Regions from separate parts of the Citrobacter sp. C1 genome, predicted to be linked through region 2. Evidence: riboswitches for the same ligand, from Rfam matches in the RefSeq annotation. Region 2 holds a riboswitch; the other holds the start of a gene.
The links. A riboswitch is a leader RNA that binds a small molecule or an ion and turns the genes downstream of it on or off. The one in region 2 is predicted to bind thiamine pyrophosphate.
Positions count from the first base shown of each region.

Region 1 (7,600 bases), 510 kb from region 2:
CCCGCCCTGCCCGGCATCAGATCCTGAAACCACAGCATGCCTATTCCGGCAACAATCCCGATGAATACCGCATTAAACAGCTGCAGGACCAGTAGCGCCGTATGGCTATGGAAGAAGATAAGCCCAAGGTAAAACAGCACGCCTGCCGCCACGGCGGTTATCATCATCCGCCGCTTACCAAAACGCTTCACGTAGTAACCCGCCAGAATCATTGCCGGAATTTCCAACCCGGCGGCGGTGCCCATCAGGATCCCTGCCAGTTTGTCCGGTAGTCCCAGTTCAAGGCTAATCCACAGCGGCATATCGATAATGTACATGGTGTTGCAGGTCCACATCAGCGTGGAGGCAATAAACAACATGCGCACATTTTTGTCCTGCCAGCTGCCGGTCTGCTCAAGCGGGACATCGACAGGCTGCTCGACCCGCGCCACCGACGGCAGTATCAGCGCGATCAGCACCAGGCTAACGGCAAATATCCCGGCAGCAATCGAAAACATCATCGTGAAGCCGTAATTTAACGCCAGCATAAACGCCAGCGGCGGCCCAATCACCCACGCCAGCGAAAGCTGCGCACGCATCACCGAGCTGAACATCACCACTTCTCGCGCCGAGTTATCGGCATACTCCCGCGCCAGCGCAAACAGCTGCGGCATGGCGGTATTTGCCAGCGAAGCCAGCAGCACCCCGCAGGTGATCAGCGTTAAATAGTGGCGGTTAAAGGCGAACAGCAACGCATTGCCAATCGCCATCAGACAGCAGAACATGATCAGCTTACGCCGATCGCCCCGACTGTCGGATCGTTTCGCCAGACCAAGGCTGACCGCGATCCCGGCGATCGCATTGACGGTGTAAAACAGCCCAACCCAAAATGGCTGTGCCCCCACCTCGCGACTCAGAAACAGGCTCAGCGTGGGTGCCTGTAACGCGCCCGCTACGCCCATCATAAAGGCAACCAGCATAAACGCCGCATACACGCCGTTAAGGCGCCGTCCCATGGTCATAATCCAGAGCATATCTTTCCTTTTAAGCGCAGCGGAAACGAAAAAAGCCAGCAGATAATACCTGCTGGCGCGGCGATTAACACCAATACTCAGTCACACATGATGTCTGCAATTCCCAATTCAGAGGTCAGTCTTGCAACTCCCACTGCATCAGTTCATCAAGCATCTTTAAGCGCTGCGGCGCACTCAGGCAAGCCAACCAGGACAAACGCGCTGTCGAGGTAAAGTACTTTAAATAGAACTGACGCATAGATGACCCCTTCGTTGTCTCATCGCTTCATCGGAATTCATTATTGGCTTAATATGGGGATAATAAAATTGCTGAGTTTTCCGTGGGAGTTCCCCTTTTATGTCTTCTGGTCGTTTGCAACAACAGTTTATCCGCCTGTGGCAATGCTGCGACGGCAAAACGCAAGACACCACGCTGAACGAGTTGGCAGAGTTACTCAGTTGCTCGCGCCGCCATATGCGCACCCTGCTCAACACCATGCAGGAACGCGGCTGGCTAACGTGGGAAGCCGAGGTCGGTCGCGGCAAACGTTCACGCCTGACCTTTCTCTACACCGGGCTGGCGCTCCAGCAGCAGCGGGCGGAAGACCTGCTGGAACAGGATCGCATTGATCAACTGGTGCAACTGGTCGGCGATAAAACAGCCGTGCGACAAATGCTGGTTTCCCATCTGGGCCGCAGCTTTCGCCAGGGGCGGCACATCATGCGCGTCCTTTACTATCGCCCGATGCGCAATCTGCTCCCCGGTACGGCGCTACGCCGTTCCGAAACCCATATCGCCAGGCAAATCTTCAGCGCCTTAACCCGCGTAAATGAGGAAAATGGGGAACTGGAAGCCGACATTGCCCACCACTGGCAACAAATTTCGCCGCTGCACTGGCGGTTCTTCCTGCGTCCTGGGATCCATTTTCATCATGGTCGCGAGCTGGAAATGGAGGATGTGATCGCCTCACTGAGGCGGATCAACAGCCTGCCGCTGTACTCGCACATTACGCAAATTGCCTCCCCCACGGCCTGGACGCTGGATATCCATCTGGCGCAACCTGATCGCTGGCTGCCGTGGCTACTGGGACAGGTCCCCGCCATGATCCTGCCGCGCGAATGGGAAACGCTGAATAACTTTTCCAGCCACCCGATTGGCACCGGTCCCTATGCGGTCGTCCGCAATACGAGTAACCAGCTAAAAATTCACGCTTTTGATGATTACTTTGGTTACCGGGCGCTGATTGACGAAGTGAACGTGTGGGTGTTACCGGACATCGCCGAAGAGCCTGGCGGCGGACTCACGCTCAAAGGCCCGACGGAAGATGAAAAGGCTATCGAAAGCCGGCTGGAGGAAGGGTGTTATTACATACTGTTTGATTCCCGCGCCCATCGCGGAGCCAATCAGGAGGTGCGCGAATGGGTAAGCCGCATACTCTCGCCGACGAATTTAATTTTTCAGGCTGACGAGCAGTATCAGCGACACTGGTTTCCCGCGTACGGATTACTACCTCGCTGGCATCACGCCAGGCCAGGACTCGGTGAAAAACCGGCGGGACTGGAAACGCTGACGCTCACCTACTATCGCGATCATATCGAGCATCGGGTGATTGCGCAGATCATGAAAACGTTACTGGCGGAGCATCAGGTACAGCTGAATATTCAGGAGATCGACTACGATCAATGGCACGCAGGTGAGACCGTCAGCGATATCTGGCTCAACAGCGCCAACTTTACCTTACCGCTGGACTTCTCGCTGTTCGCCCATTTGTGCGAAGTCCCGCTGCTGCAAAACTGTCTTTCTCTGGACTGGGAAAGCGACGCCGCCCGCTGGCGCACTGGCGAGATGAGCCTCGCAGCATGGTGTCAGCAACTGCTTGCCAGTAAAGCCATTGTACCGCTGATCCATCACTGGCTGATCATTCAGGGGCAGCGCAGTATGCGTGGGTTACGCATGAATACGCTTGGCTGGTTTGATTTTAAATCAGCATGGTTTGCACCACCGGATCCTTAACGCCTTGTTCAGTAGGCGTAATCGGTGAAGACAGTTTGAACACGGACAGCGCGGAAAAACCGGAGCGTACACGTAGTACGTGAGGATTTTGAGCACTGCCCAGGTTCAAACTGGCAAACAAGATAGCCTAATGGACAAGGCTCTTGATTGCCGCATAGCAACAAAATCATTACACTAACGCCGTTCTCAACGGGGTGCCAATAAAAAACATACACAAAATCATTCATGATGCATCAAGGCGGCAAGCAAACGCAGCCAACGCAGCCAACGCAGCCAACGCAGAGGCAGCGTGAAGGATGAAGTGTATGAGGCTGAGAGATACCCGTCGAACCTGATCCGGATAATGCCGGCGAAGGGATTTGAGGCTGTAGCTCAAGTCCTTTGCCACCTAACTCGTCATACTTCAAGCTGCAGATGCGTTGGCTTTCCTCGCTCACCCCAGTCACGTACTACCTGTACGCTCCCGGGGATGCGCTACGTCGCCGCCTTCCTGCAACTCGAATTATTAAGAGTTTTACTTTATGAGGTGCAAAGTGTTTAAAAAATGTCTTCCGCTTTTACTGCTGTGCGCAGCGCCTGCCTTCGCCAAACCCGTTCTGACCGTCTATACCTACGACTCGTTCGCCGCCGACTGGGGCCCCGGTCCAACCATCAAAAAAGCCTTTGAAGCCGACTGCAACTGCGAACTAAAGCTGGTGGCGCTGGAAGATGGCGTCTCGCTGCTTAACCGCCTGCGTATGGAAGGAAAAAACAGTAAAGCCGACGTCGTGCTCGGACTGGATAACAACCTGCTCGACGCGGCAATGCAGACCAAACTGTTTGCCAAAAGCGGCGTGGCGAGCGATGCCATCAACGTCCCTGGCGGCTGGAAAAACGACACCTTTGTACCGTTTGATTACGGTTATTTCGCCTTTGTGTATGACAAAAACAAGCTGAAAAACCCACCGAAGAGCCTGAAAGAACTGGTCGAAAGCGACCAGAAATGGCGCGTAATTTATCAGGACCCACGCACCAGCACGCCGGGTCTGGGACTGCTGCTGTGGATGCAGAAAGTGTACGGCGATAAAGCGCCGGAAGCCTGGCAGAAACTGGCGGCTAAAACCGTCACCGTCACCAAGGGCTGGAGTGAAGCCTACGGTTTGTTCCTGAAAGGTGAAAGCGATCTGGTGCTGAGCTATACCACCTCTCCGGCGTATCACATCATCGAAGAGAAGAAAGATAACTACGCCGCCGCCAATTTTAGCGAGGGACACTATTTGCAGGTGGAGGTCGCCGCACGTACCGCCGCCAGCAAACAGCCCGAACTGGCGGAAAAATTCCTGACATTTATGGTTTCTCCGGCGTTCCAGAACGCGATCCCCACTGGCAACTGGATGTATCCGGTAACCCAGGTCACGCTTCCTCCTGGCATTGCACAACTGGAAAAACCGTCCACCGCGCTGGAATTCACCCCACAACAGGTAGCAACTCAACGTCAGACATGGATTAACGCATGGCAACGCGCCGTCAGCCGTTAATTCCCGGCTGGCTGCTCCCAGGGCTTTCGGCCGCTACGTTGATAGTGGCCGTCGCCCTGGCGGCGTTTCTGGCGCTGTGGCTGAACGCCCCTCAGGGAGACTGGTTCACGCTGTGGCAGGACAGCTACCTGTGGCACGTGGTGCGTTTTTCCTTCTGGCAGGCATTTTTATCCGCTGCGCTGTCGGTGATCCCGGCAATCTTCCTCGCCCGGGCGCTTTATCGTCGCCGTTTCCCTGGGCGTATAGCGCTGCTGCGCCTGTGCGCAATGACGCTGATCCTGCCGGTGCTGGTCGCCGTCTTTGGCATCCTTAGCGTCTACGGTCGTCAGGGCTGGCTGGCCTCACTTTGGCAGGCTCTCGGCCTGGAGTGGACGTTTTCACCGTACGGTCTGCAGGGCATTCTGCTGGCACACGTCTTTTTCAACCTGCCGATGGCCAGCCGTTTACTGCTGCAGTCGCTGGAGAATATTCCCGGCGAACAGCGGCAGCTCGCCGCGCAGCTAGGTATGCGCGGCTGGCATTTCTTCCGCTTCGTTGAATGGCCGTGGCTGCGCCGCCAGATCCCTCCGGTAGCGGCGCTCATCTTTATGCTGTGCTTCGCCAGTTTTGCTACCGTGCTGTCGCTCGGCGGCGGGCCACAGGCGACCACCATCGAGCTGGCTATCTATCAGGCGCTGAGCTTCGACTACGATCCCGTGCGCGCCGCCATGCTGGCACTGATCCAGATGATTTGCTGCTTAGGACTGGTGCTGCTCAGCCAGCGCATGAGTCGAGCGATAGCCCCCGGCACCACGCTGGTACAAGGCTGGCGCGATCCCGACGACCGCCTGCACAGCCGAGTGACCGACACCCTGCTGATTATTCTGGCGCTGCTGCTGTTACTCCCGCCGCTGCTGGCGGTGATTGTCGATGGTGTTAACCGTCATATTCTGGACGTTCTCGCGCAGCCTGTATTGTGGCAAGCCCTGTGGACTTCGCTGCGTATTGCGCTGGCGGCAGGCCTGCTGTGCGTCATTCTCACCATGATGCTGTTGTGGAGCAGCCGCGAGCTGCGGGCACGGCAGCAAGTTTTAGCCGGTCAGGCGCTGGAACTGAGCGGCATGCTGATCCTCGCAATGCCGGGCATCGTGCTGGCAACCGGGTTCTTCCTGCTGCTCAATAACAGTATTGGACTGCCGGACTCTGCCGACGGCATTGTGATTTTTACCAATGCACTAATGGCTATCCCTTATGCGCTGAAAGTGCTGGAAAACCCGATGCGTGACGTGACGGCGCGCTACAGCATGTTGTGCCAGTCTTTAGGCATTGAAGGATGGTCGCGGTTGAAAGTGATTGAGCTGCGTGCGTTGAAACGCCCGCTGGCGCAAGCCATGGCCTTCGCCTGCGTCCTGTCGATTGGCGATTTTGGCGTGGTAGCCCTGTTTGGCAACGAGGACTTCCGCACGCTACCGTTTTACCTCTATCAGCAGATTGGCTCCTATCGCAGTCAGGATGGTGCAGTCACCGCATTATTGCTGCTGATCCTGTGCTTTACGCTGTTTACTGTTATTGAGAAATTACCGGGTCGACATGTTAAAACTGATTGATATCACATGGCTGTATCACCATTTACCCATGCGCTTTACGCTGTCGGTCGCGCGCGGTGAACAGATCGCCGTGCTGGGACCCAGCGGCGCCGGGAAAAGTACGCTATTAAACCTGATTGCCGGTTTTCTGGCACCAGCCAGCGGCACAATGATGATTGGTGGTGAGGATCACACCCGCACGCCGCCTTCTCGCCGCCCTGTCTCCATGCTGTTTCAGGAAAACAATCTGTTCAGCCACCTGAGTGTGCAACAGAATATCGCCCTCGGCCTTAACCCTGGGTTGAAACTGAACGCGCAGCAGCAGGAGAAAATGCGCCACATTGCTCAACAAATGGGACTCGACATGTTGCTGGAAAGGCTTCCTGGCGAGCTTTCTGGCGGGCAACGCCAGCGTGTAGCCCTGGCGCGCTGCCTGGTGCGGGAGCAGCCCGTGTTGCTGCTTGATGAACCGTTCTCCGCACTCGACCCCGCCCTGCGTCAGGAAATGCTCACACTGGTGGCCGACGTGTGTCGTGAGAAGCAGCTGACGATGCTGATGGTATCCCACAGCGTAGAAGACGCCGCGCGCATTGCGCCACGTTCAATCGTAGTCGCCGACGGGCGCATTGCGTGGCAAGGTAAAACAGATGAGCTGTTGAGCGGTCACGCCAGCGCCTCGGCGCTGTTGGGTATTAAAGCATAGTGGCGCAATTTGCGGCCCGTAGGCCGGATTAGCGCCAGCGCCATCCGGCAAAATCAGCCCTAATAGCCCACCACTTTGCGCAGGATATCGATATACACCGGCATCAGCGGATGGCGGATCAGTGCGACCAGCGCCACCACGCCGATCCCGAGAACAAGCGGCGCCAGATACAGCAGTCGACCTCGCGGCAAATAAACGGTTAAGCGATCAACAGCCGCTTTGCCGCTACGCCATAGCCGCCAGCACAGCCATCCCCCGACCCACAGCAATAGTGCGGTCGCCAGCAATAGCCATTTGAAATCGCCGCTCTGTACATCTGAGGGAATATCAATTGCCGCGCCCGCCAGGATACCCGGCAGAAAATAAAACGGCGGCCACAGTACACAGCCAATGATATTAGGCACAATAAATTTGGCGACAGGCAGATCAAGCATCCCCGCCACCATTGGCACCAGCGGACGCGTCGGACCAACAAAACGACCTACCAGAATAGTAAACATGCTGTGCTGATGAAGCGCATGTTCAGTTTTATCCAGTAACGCCTTGTTCTTTTTCATAAAAGACCAGCGATGCAGCGGCTTTTTAAAACGCCAGCCCAGCCAGAAGGAGATCCAGTCACCCATCAGGCAGCCGACAATGCCCGCAAGCCAGGCATGCCAGAAGTTCAGTTCACCGCTACCAATCAGCGCACCCAGTCCGGCCATCAGCACGGTACCGGGTAAAATTAAGCCCACCAGCGCCAGCGACTCCAGAAAAGCCACCAGCAGTACGGCTATCAAAGAGTATACGGCGGACTGGAGAATAAAATG
Region 1 is NZ_CP115035.1:4,233,269-4,240,868, forward strand. Features, by position in the region: gene IB214_RS20330 (sugar efflux transporter) at 1-1,013, opposite strand, end outside; gene sgrT (glucose uptake inhibitor SgrT) at 1,129-1,251, opposite strand; gene sgrR (HTH-type transcriptional regulator SgrR) at 1,351-3,006, shown strand; TPP riboswitch at 3,187-3,382, shown strand; gene thiB (thiamine ABC transporter substrate binding subunit) at 3,540-4,523, shown strand; gene thiP (thiamine/thiamine pyrophosphate ABC transporter permease ThiP) at 4,499-6,109, shown strand; gene thiQ (thiamine ABC transporter ATP-binding protein ThiQ) at 6,093-6,791, shown strand; gene IB214_RS20360 (DedA family protein) at 6,851-7,600, opposite strand, start outside.
Region 1: it holds a riboswitch for thiamine pyrophosphate, as region 2 does, so the genes downstream of both, thiB (thiamine ABC transporter substrate binding subunit) here and thiC (phosphomethylpyrimidine synthase ThiC) in region 2, are expected to answer to the same signal.

Region 2 (7,600 bases):
CCGGGTCCGGGATCGGCAGCTTATCCACATCGGCCTTACAGGTGATGGGAGAGGTAAAGCGTGGGCCTTCGCCAGCTTCAAAGTACAGCCCAAGTCCCATCGCATCCGGGATGGTCAAAATGTCCGAAAAGAGGATCGCCGCATCAAGTTTATACCTGCGCAGCGGTTGTAGCGTCACTTCGCAGGCCAGCTCGGCGTTTTTGCACAGCGCCATGAAATCGCCCGCTTGCGCACGAGTGGCTTTGTACTCCGGCAAATAGCGGCCCGCCTGGCGCATCATCCATACCGGAGTAACATCAACAGGCTGGCGCAGCAGCGCACGCAGGTAACGATCGTTCTTCAGTTCGGTCATTTTTATCTTCCTTTTAGCGTCAGGCCGTCAGTGTATCATTACTCGTTCTTTACTCGTACTCAGCCCGACACATCGCCACAGTATCTTCGATCAGTCGACGTGCGACGGTACCCGGCGGGGGAAGTAGCGGTAAGTCATCGTAGCGATACCAGTTCGCTTCCAGCAGTTCTTTCGGGTCGATGACGATCTCCCCGCTATCATATTCCGCCATAAACGCGGTCATCAAAGACTGCGGAAACGGCCAGGGCTGGGAGGTAACGTAGCGCAGGTTTTTCACCTTAATGCCGCTTTCTTCCATCACTTCTCGCGCTACCGCTTGTTCTAACGTCTCCCCCACTTCAACAAAACCGGCCAGCACGGTATGCACGCCGTTGCGGTGGCGAACATGCTGAGCCAGCAGCAGGGAGTCTTCACGACGGATGGCGACAATAATGCAGGGGGCAATTTGCGGATAATAACGTTCACGGCAGTGGCTACACAGCATTGCCCATTCCGTTTTGCTTGGGTGCATCGGATGGCCACAATAACCGCAGAATTTATGCGAACGGAAAAACTCGGCCAACTGCACGCCGCGTCCGACCAGTTGAAACAGTCCCACATCCTGATCGAGGATCTGGCGCACTGAGCCCATATCGTGGCGACGCTGCTGCTGCACCAGCCAGACGGTTTCACCTTCCCACTCGCCTATCGGCAACCCGCGCTGACCCAGCAGATCAAAACCAGCCGCGTCACCATGTGGCAGCTCTCCGTGAGGCAACCACAATTTTTGTTCATGACTGACGATCCACCAGCCGCTGTCTAATTTTTCAATAATACGATCCATATCTCTTGCGCAACCTTTGCTTCACAGGCATGTTGTTTACATTATTTTTACATTTATCGGTGAGCCGTTTTTCAACACCACCTTGCGGAGTCAATCATGCTAAACCAGCTGGAAAGCCTGACGGAACACGTCGGAGGAAGTAATAAACTGGTTGATCGCTGGCTACATGTACGTAAGCACCTGCTCGTGGCTTACTACAATCTGGTTGGCATTAAGCCTGGCAAAGAATCGTACATGCGGCTCAATGAAAAAGCGCTGGATGATTTTTGTCAGAGCCTGGTCGACTACCTCTCCACCGGACACTTCAGTATTTATGAACGTATTCTGCATAAATTGGAAGGGAACGGGCAGCTTTTAAAAGCCACAAAAATTTGGCCTCTTCTGGAAGCCAATACACAACAGATTATGGACGACTATGATTCCAGTCTGGAAAACGCCATTGACCACGATAATTTCCTTGAATTTCAACAGGCATTGTCGGATATCGGCGAGGCGCTGGAGGCCCGGTTTATGCTGGAAGATAAGTTGATTATGCTGGTGCTTGATGCGGTACACGACAGCGCAATGATCAAACGCCCTGCTTGAGATTTGCGCGAGTAACAGGTAGTTTACAACCATTCCTCCTCGCCAGAGGGGGAATTATCTTGTCGGAGTGCTTATTTTCCACATCAGCATGAGTGGAAAAGGCTGAGACCGTTAATTCGGGATCCGCGGAACCTGATCAGGCTAATACCTGCGAAGGGAACAAGAGTAAATCTACAGTTGTATCGCCCATGGGCGATCTTCCCTCTTGCTTCATCCGTCGTCTGACAAGCCATATCCTTACTTTTTTGGAATGAGCTATGTCTGCCACTACTAAACCATCCCGCCGCGAACAGCGCGCCCAGGCCCAACACTTTATCGACACCCTGGAAGGGACCGCCTTTCCTAACTCAAAACGCATCTATATTGCTGGTTCACAGCCAGATATCCGTATTCCTATGCGTGAAATCCAGCTCAGCCCGACGCTCATTGGCGGCAGCAAAGATACCCCACAGTTCGAAGAGAACGAAGCCGTGCCGGTTTATGACACCTCTGGCCCGTATGGCGATCCTGATGTGGCGATTAACGTCCAGCAGGGTCTGGCAAAACTGCGCCAGCCGTGGATATCCGCACGTAATGACAGCGAAGACCTAGACGACCGTAGCTCCGCCTATACCAAAGAGCGCCTGGCCGATGATGGCCTGGACGAGCTGCGTTTCAACGGCTTGCTGACGCCTAAGCGCGCCAAAACCGGCCGCTGCGTGACCCAGTTGCACTACGCGCGCCAGGGCATCGTCACTCCGGAGATGGAGTTTATCGCTATCCGCGAAAATATGGGCCGCGAGCGCATTCGCAGTGAAGTGCTGCGCCACCAGCATCCAGGCATGAGCTTTGGCGCCAGCCTGCCGGAAAATATCACGGCGGAATTCGTGCGTGATGAAGTCGCTGCCGGGCGCGCCATCATCCCCGCCAACATCAACCACCCGGAATCAGAGCCGATGATCATCGGACGTAATTTCCTGGTGAAGGTCAATGCCAACATCGGTAACTCAGCGGTCACTTCCTCCATCGAAGAAGAAGTGGAAAAGCTGGTGTGGTCCACGCGCTGGGGGGCGGATACGGTGATGGACCTGTCCACCGGTCGCTATATTCACGAAACCCGCGAATGGATCCTGCGAAACAGCCCGGTGCCGATCGGCACCGTACCGATCTACCAGGCACTGGAGAAGGTCAACGGGATCGCCGAAGATCTCACCTGGGAAGCGTTCCGCGATACGCTGCTGGAGCAGGCCGAGCAGGGCGTCGACTATTTCACTATCCACGCGGGTGTGCTGCTGCGCTATGTGCCGATGACCGCTAAACGCCTGACCGGGATTGTCTCGCGCGGCGGCTCCATCATGGCGAAATGGTGCCTCTCCCATCACAAAGAAAACTTCCTGTTCGAGCACTTCCGCGAAATCTGTGAAATCTGCGCCGCTTATGACGTTTCTCTTTCGCTGGGTGATGGTCTGCGTCCGGGCTCTATTCAGGATGCCAACGACGAGGCACAGTTCTCAGAGCTGCATACGCTGGGCGAGCTGACCAAAATTGCCTGGGAATATGACGTGCAGGTGATGATTGAAGGCCCTGGCCACGTACCGATGCAGATGATTAAGCGCAACATGACCGAAGAGCTGGAGCACTGCCACGAAGCGCCGTTCTACACTTTAGGGCCATTAACAACCGATATCGCCCCAGGCTATGACCACTTCACCTCCGGTATTGGCGCGGCAATGATTGGCTGGTTTGGCTGCGCGATGCTGTGCTACGTCACGCCAAAAGAGCACCTCGGCCTGCCGAACAAAGAAGACGTGAAGCAGGGGTTGATTACCTACAAGATTGCCGCGCACGCCGCCGATTTAGCTAAAGGGCATCCGGGTGCGCAGATCCGCGATAACGCCATGTCAAAAGCGCGCTTCGAATTCCGCTGGGAAGACCAGTTTAATCTGGCGCTCGACCCATTCACCGCCCGCGCCTACCACGATGAAACCCTGCCACAGGAGTCCGGCAAAGTCGCTCACTTCTGCTCAATGTGCGGGCCGAAATTCTGCTCGATGAAAATCAGCCAGGAAGTGCGCGACTACGCTGCCGCACAAACCATCGAAGTGGGGATGGCGGGTATGTCGGAGAACTTCCGCGCCAAAGGCGGTGATATCTACCTGAAAAAGGAGGAAGCCTGATGTATCAGCCTGAATTCCCAACGGTACCTTTCCGCCTCGGGCTGTACCCGGTGGTCGACAGCATTGCGTGGATTGAACGCCTGCTTGATGCAGGCGTACGTACTATCCAGCTGCGAATCAAAGATAAACGCGACGAAGAGGTCGAAGCCGACGTGATTGCCGCTATTGAACTGGGGCGTCGCTACAATGCCCGTCTGTTTATCAATGACTACTGGCGACTGGCGATTAAACACCATGCTTACGGGGTACATCTGGGCCAGGAAGATCTTGAAAGCACCGACCTGAAGGCGATTCAGGCCGCAAGGTTACGTCTTGGGGTATCCACCCACGATGATATGGAGATTGACGTGGCGCTAGCCGCCCGCCCTTCTTACATCGCACTGGGTCACGTCTTCCCCACACAAACCAAGCAGATGCCATCTGCCCCACAGGGATTGGTACAACTCGCCACGCATATCGAACGACTGGCTGACTACCCTACTGTCGCCATTGGCGGTATCAGCCTCGAGCGGGCACCGGCTGTGCTGGCGACCGGGGTGGGCAGCATTGCGGTGGTCAGCGCCATCACGCAGGCCGCTGACTGGCGAGGCGCCACGTCACAGCTGCTTTCAATTGCAGGAGCAGGCGATGAATGATCGCGATTTTATGCGCTATAGCCGCCAGATTTTACTCGGTGATATTGCGATAGAGGGCCAGCAGACACTGCTCAACAGCCACGTGCTGATTGTTGGCTTGGGCGGATTAGGCTCCCCTGCCGCGCTGTATCTGGCGGGTGCGGGAGTAGGCACATTGACGCTGGTGGACGACGACGACGTGCATCTGAGTAATCTTCAGCGCCAGATCCTGTTCACGACTGATGATATCGCCCGGTCAAAATCCCAGATGGCCCAACAGCGACTGACACGGCTCAACCCGGATATCGAACTGGTCGCGCTACAGCAGCGCCTGAAAGGCGATGCGCTCAGGCACGCAGTGGCGCGCGCTGACGTGGTGCTCGACTGCACCGACAATATGGCGACGCGTCAGGCGATCAATACCGCCTGCGTCGCCCTGAATACACCGCTTATCACTGCCAGCGCTGTTGGCTTTGGTGGCCAATTGATGGTGCTGACGCCGCCGTGGGAACAGGGCTGCTACCGCTGTCTGTGGCCGGATGACATCGAGCCCGAACGCAACTGCCGTACCGCAGGCATTGTCGGTCCGGTCGTTGGCATCATGGGTACCCTGCAGGCGCTGGAAGCCATCAAACTTCTCAGCGGTATTGAAACCCTAAGCGGTGAATTACGCCTGTTCGATGGTAAAACCAGCCAGTGGCGTAGCCTGGCGTTACGCCGCGCCCGCGGTTGTCCGGTATGCGGAGGGCAACATGCAGATCCAATTCAATGATGAGCCAGTACAGTGTGCCGAGGGGCAAAATATCAGCGCGCTGCTGGCAGAGCTTAATCAGCTCAAGCCGGGGATAGCGCTGGCGCTGAATCAACAGATCCTGCCGCGCGAGCAGTGGGAACAGCAAATCGTGCAGGAAGGCGACCAGATCCTGCTTTTTCAGGTTATTGCAGGGGGTTGATATGCTACGTATTGCCGACAAAACGTTTGATTCACATCTGTTCACCGGCACAGGGAAATTTGCCTCATCGCAACTGATGGTCGACGCCATTCGCGCCTCCGGTAGCCAACTGGTGACATTGGCAATGAAGCGCGTGGATTTACGCCAGCACAACGATGCCATTTTGGTGCCACTGGTCGAGGCAGGGGTAACGCTGCTGCCGAATACCTCAGGGGCGAAAACGGCGGATGAAGCTATCTTTGCCGCGCAGCTGGCGCGCGAAGCGCTGGGGACGCACTGGCTGAAATTAGAAATACATCCTGACGCTCGATGGCTGTTACCAGATCCTATCGAAACGCTGAAAGCCGCCGAGGCGCTGGTGAAGCAGGGTTTCGTGGTGCTGCCCTACTGCGGCGCGGACCCGGTGCTGTGCAAGCGGCTGGAAGAAGTGGGCTGTGCGGCGGTCATGCCGCTCGGTGCGCCCATTGGCTCAAATCAGGGCCTGGAAACCCGCGCCATGCTGGAGATCATTATTCAGCAGGCCACCGTCCCAGTGGTGGTTGATGCCGGGATCGGTGTGCCCAGCCATGCCACGCAGGCGTTGGAAATGGGGGCCGACGCGGTGTTGGTCAACACGGCGATTGCCATAGCGGACGACCCGGTAATGATGGCGACGGCGTTCCGGCTGGCGGTTGAAGCGGGCCTTCTGGCACGTCAGGCCGTTCCGGGGAGCCGAAGTACCAATGCTTGCGCCACCAGCCCATTGACCGGATTTCTGGAGGTCTCAGCATGAAAACCTTCAGCGATCGCTGGCGACAGCTGGAGTGGGATGATATCCATCTGCGCATTAACGGCAAAACCGCCGCCGATGTCGAGCGCGCACTTAACACTGCACAGCTGAGTCGTGATGACCTGATGGCGCTGCTCTCGCCAGCCGCCGCCGATTATCTGGAGCCGCTGGCGCAGCGAGCGCAAAAGCTGACCCGCCAACGCTTTGGTAATACCGTCAGCTTTTACGTGCCGCTGTATCTTTCGAATCTGTGCGCCAACGACTGCTCCTACTGCGGCTTCTCCATGAGCAACCGCATCAAGCGTAAAACTTTGGATGAATCAGAGATTCAACGGGAGTGTGCGGCGATCCGCGAGCTGGGTTTTGAGCATCTGTTGCTGGTCACCGGCGAGCATCAGGCGAAAGTCGGCATGGACTATTTTCGCCGCCATTTACCCGCCATCCGTCGTCAGTTTTCTTCGCTACAGATGGAGGTACAACCGCTGTCAGTTGCTGAATATGCTGAGCTAAAGATACTCGGTCTGGACGGTGTGATGGTGTATCAGGAGAGCTACCATGAGGCGACTTATGCCCGGCACCATCTGAAGGGAAAAAAGCAGGACTTCTTTTGGCGGCTGGAAACGCCGGACCGACTTGGTCACGCCGGTATCGACAAAATTGGCCTTGGGGCACTGATTGGCTTGTCTGACAGTTGGCGGGTTGATTGCTATATGGTAGCCGAGCATTTGCTATGGATGCAGCAACATTACTGGCAAAGCCGTTATTCAATCTCGTTCCCACGCCTGCGCCCATGTACCGGAGGTATTGAACCGGCATCGATTATGGATGAGCGTCAACTGGTACAAACCATTTGTGCGTTTCGCTTGTTGGCGCCGGACATCGAGCTGTCGCTCTCCACGCGTGAATCACCGTGGTTTCGCGACCACGTCATTCCGCTAGCAATCAATAACGTCAGCGCCTTCTCAAAGACGCAGCCCGGCGGCTATGCCGACAATCACCCGGAGCTGGAACAGTTTTCTCCGCATGATGATCGGCGCCCTGAAGATGTTGCCGCAGCACTCAGTGCGCAGGGTTTACAGCCCGTGTGGAAAGACTGGGATAGTTTTCTCGGACGTGCGTCACAGATGTAGTGAATCCGGATGTAAAAACGAAAAAACCCGCTTTCGCGGGTTTTTTTATTCACTATCACTTATCTGCTCAGGCTCTGGCCTTCATCGCTATCGTAAGCGTTCGTGAGATTATCGGCGATTACAGCGCGATAACGTTAACAGCAGACGGGCCTTTCGCGCCGTTCTCAACGGAGAACTCGACTTTTTGGCCTTCGTCTAAGGTTTTATAATCGTTGCTC
Region 2 is NZ_CP115035.1:4,743,367-4,750,966, forward strand. Features, by position in the region: gene hemE (uroporphyrinogen decarboxylase) at 1-352, opposite strand, end outside; gene nudC (NAD(+) diphosphatase) at 402-1,175, opposite strand; gene rsd (sigma D regulator) at 1,272-1,760, shown strand; TPP riboswitch at 1,814-1,936, shown strand; gene thiC (phosphomethylpyrimidine synthase ThiC) at 2,018-3,916, shown strand; gene thiE (thiamine phosphate synthase) at 3,916-4,551, shown strand; gene IB214_RS22710 (HesA/MoeB/ThiF family protein) at 4,544-5,302, shown strand; gene thiS (sulfur carrier protein ThiS) at 5,283-5,483, shown strand; gene thiG (thiazole synthase) at 5,485-6,255, shown strand; gene thiH (2-iminoacetate synthase ThiH) at 6,252-7,382, shown strand; gene IB214_RS22730 (cold-shock protein) at 7,501-7,600, opposite strand, start outside.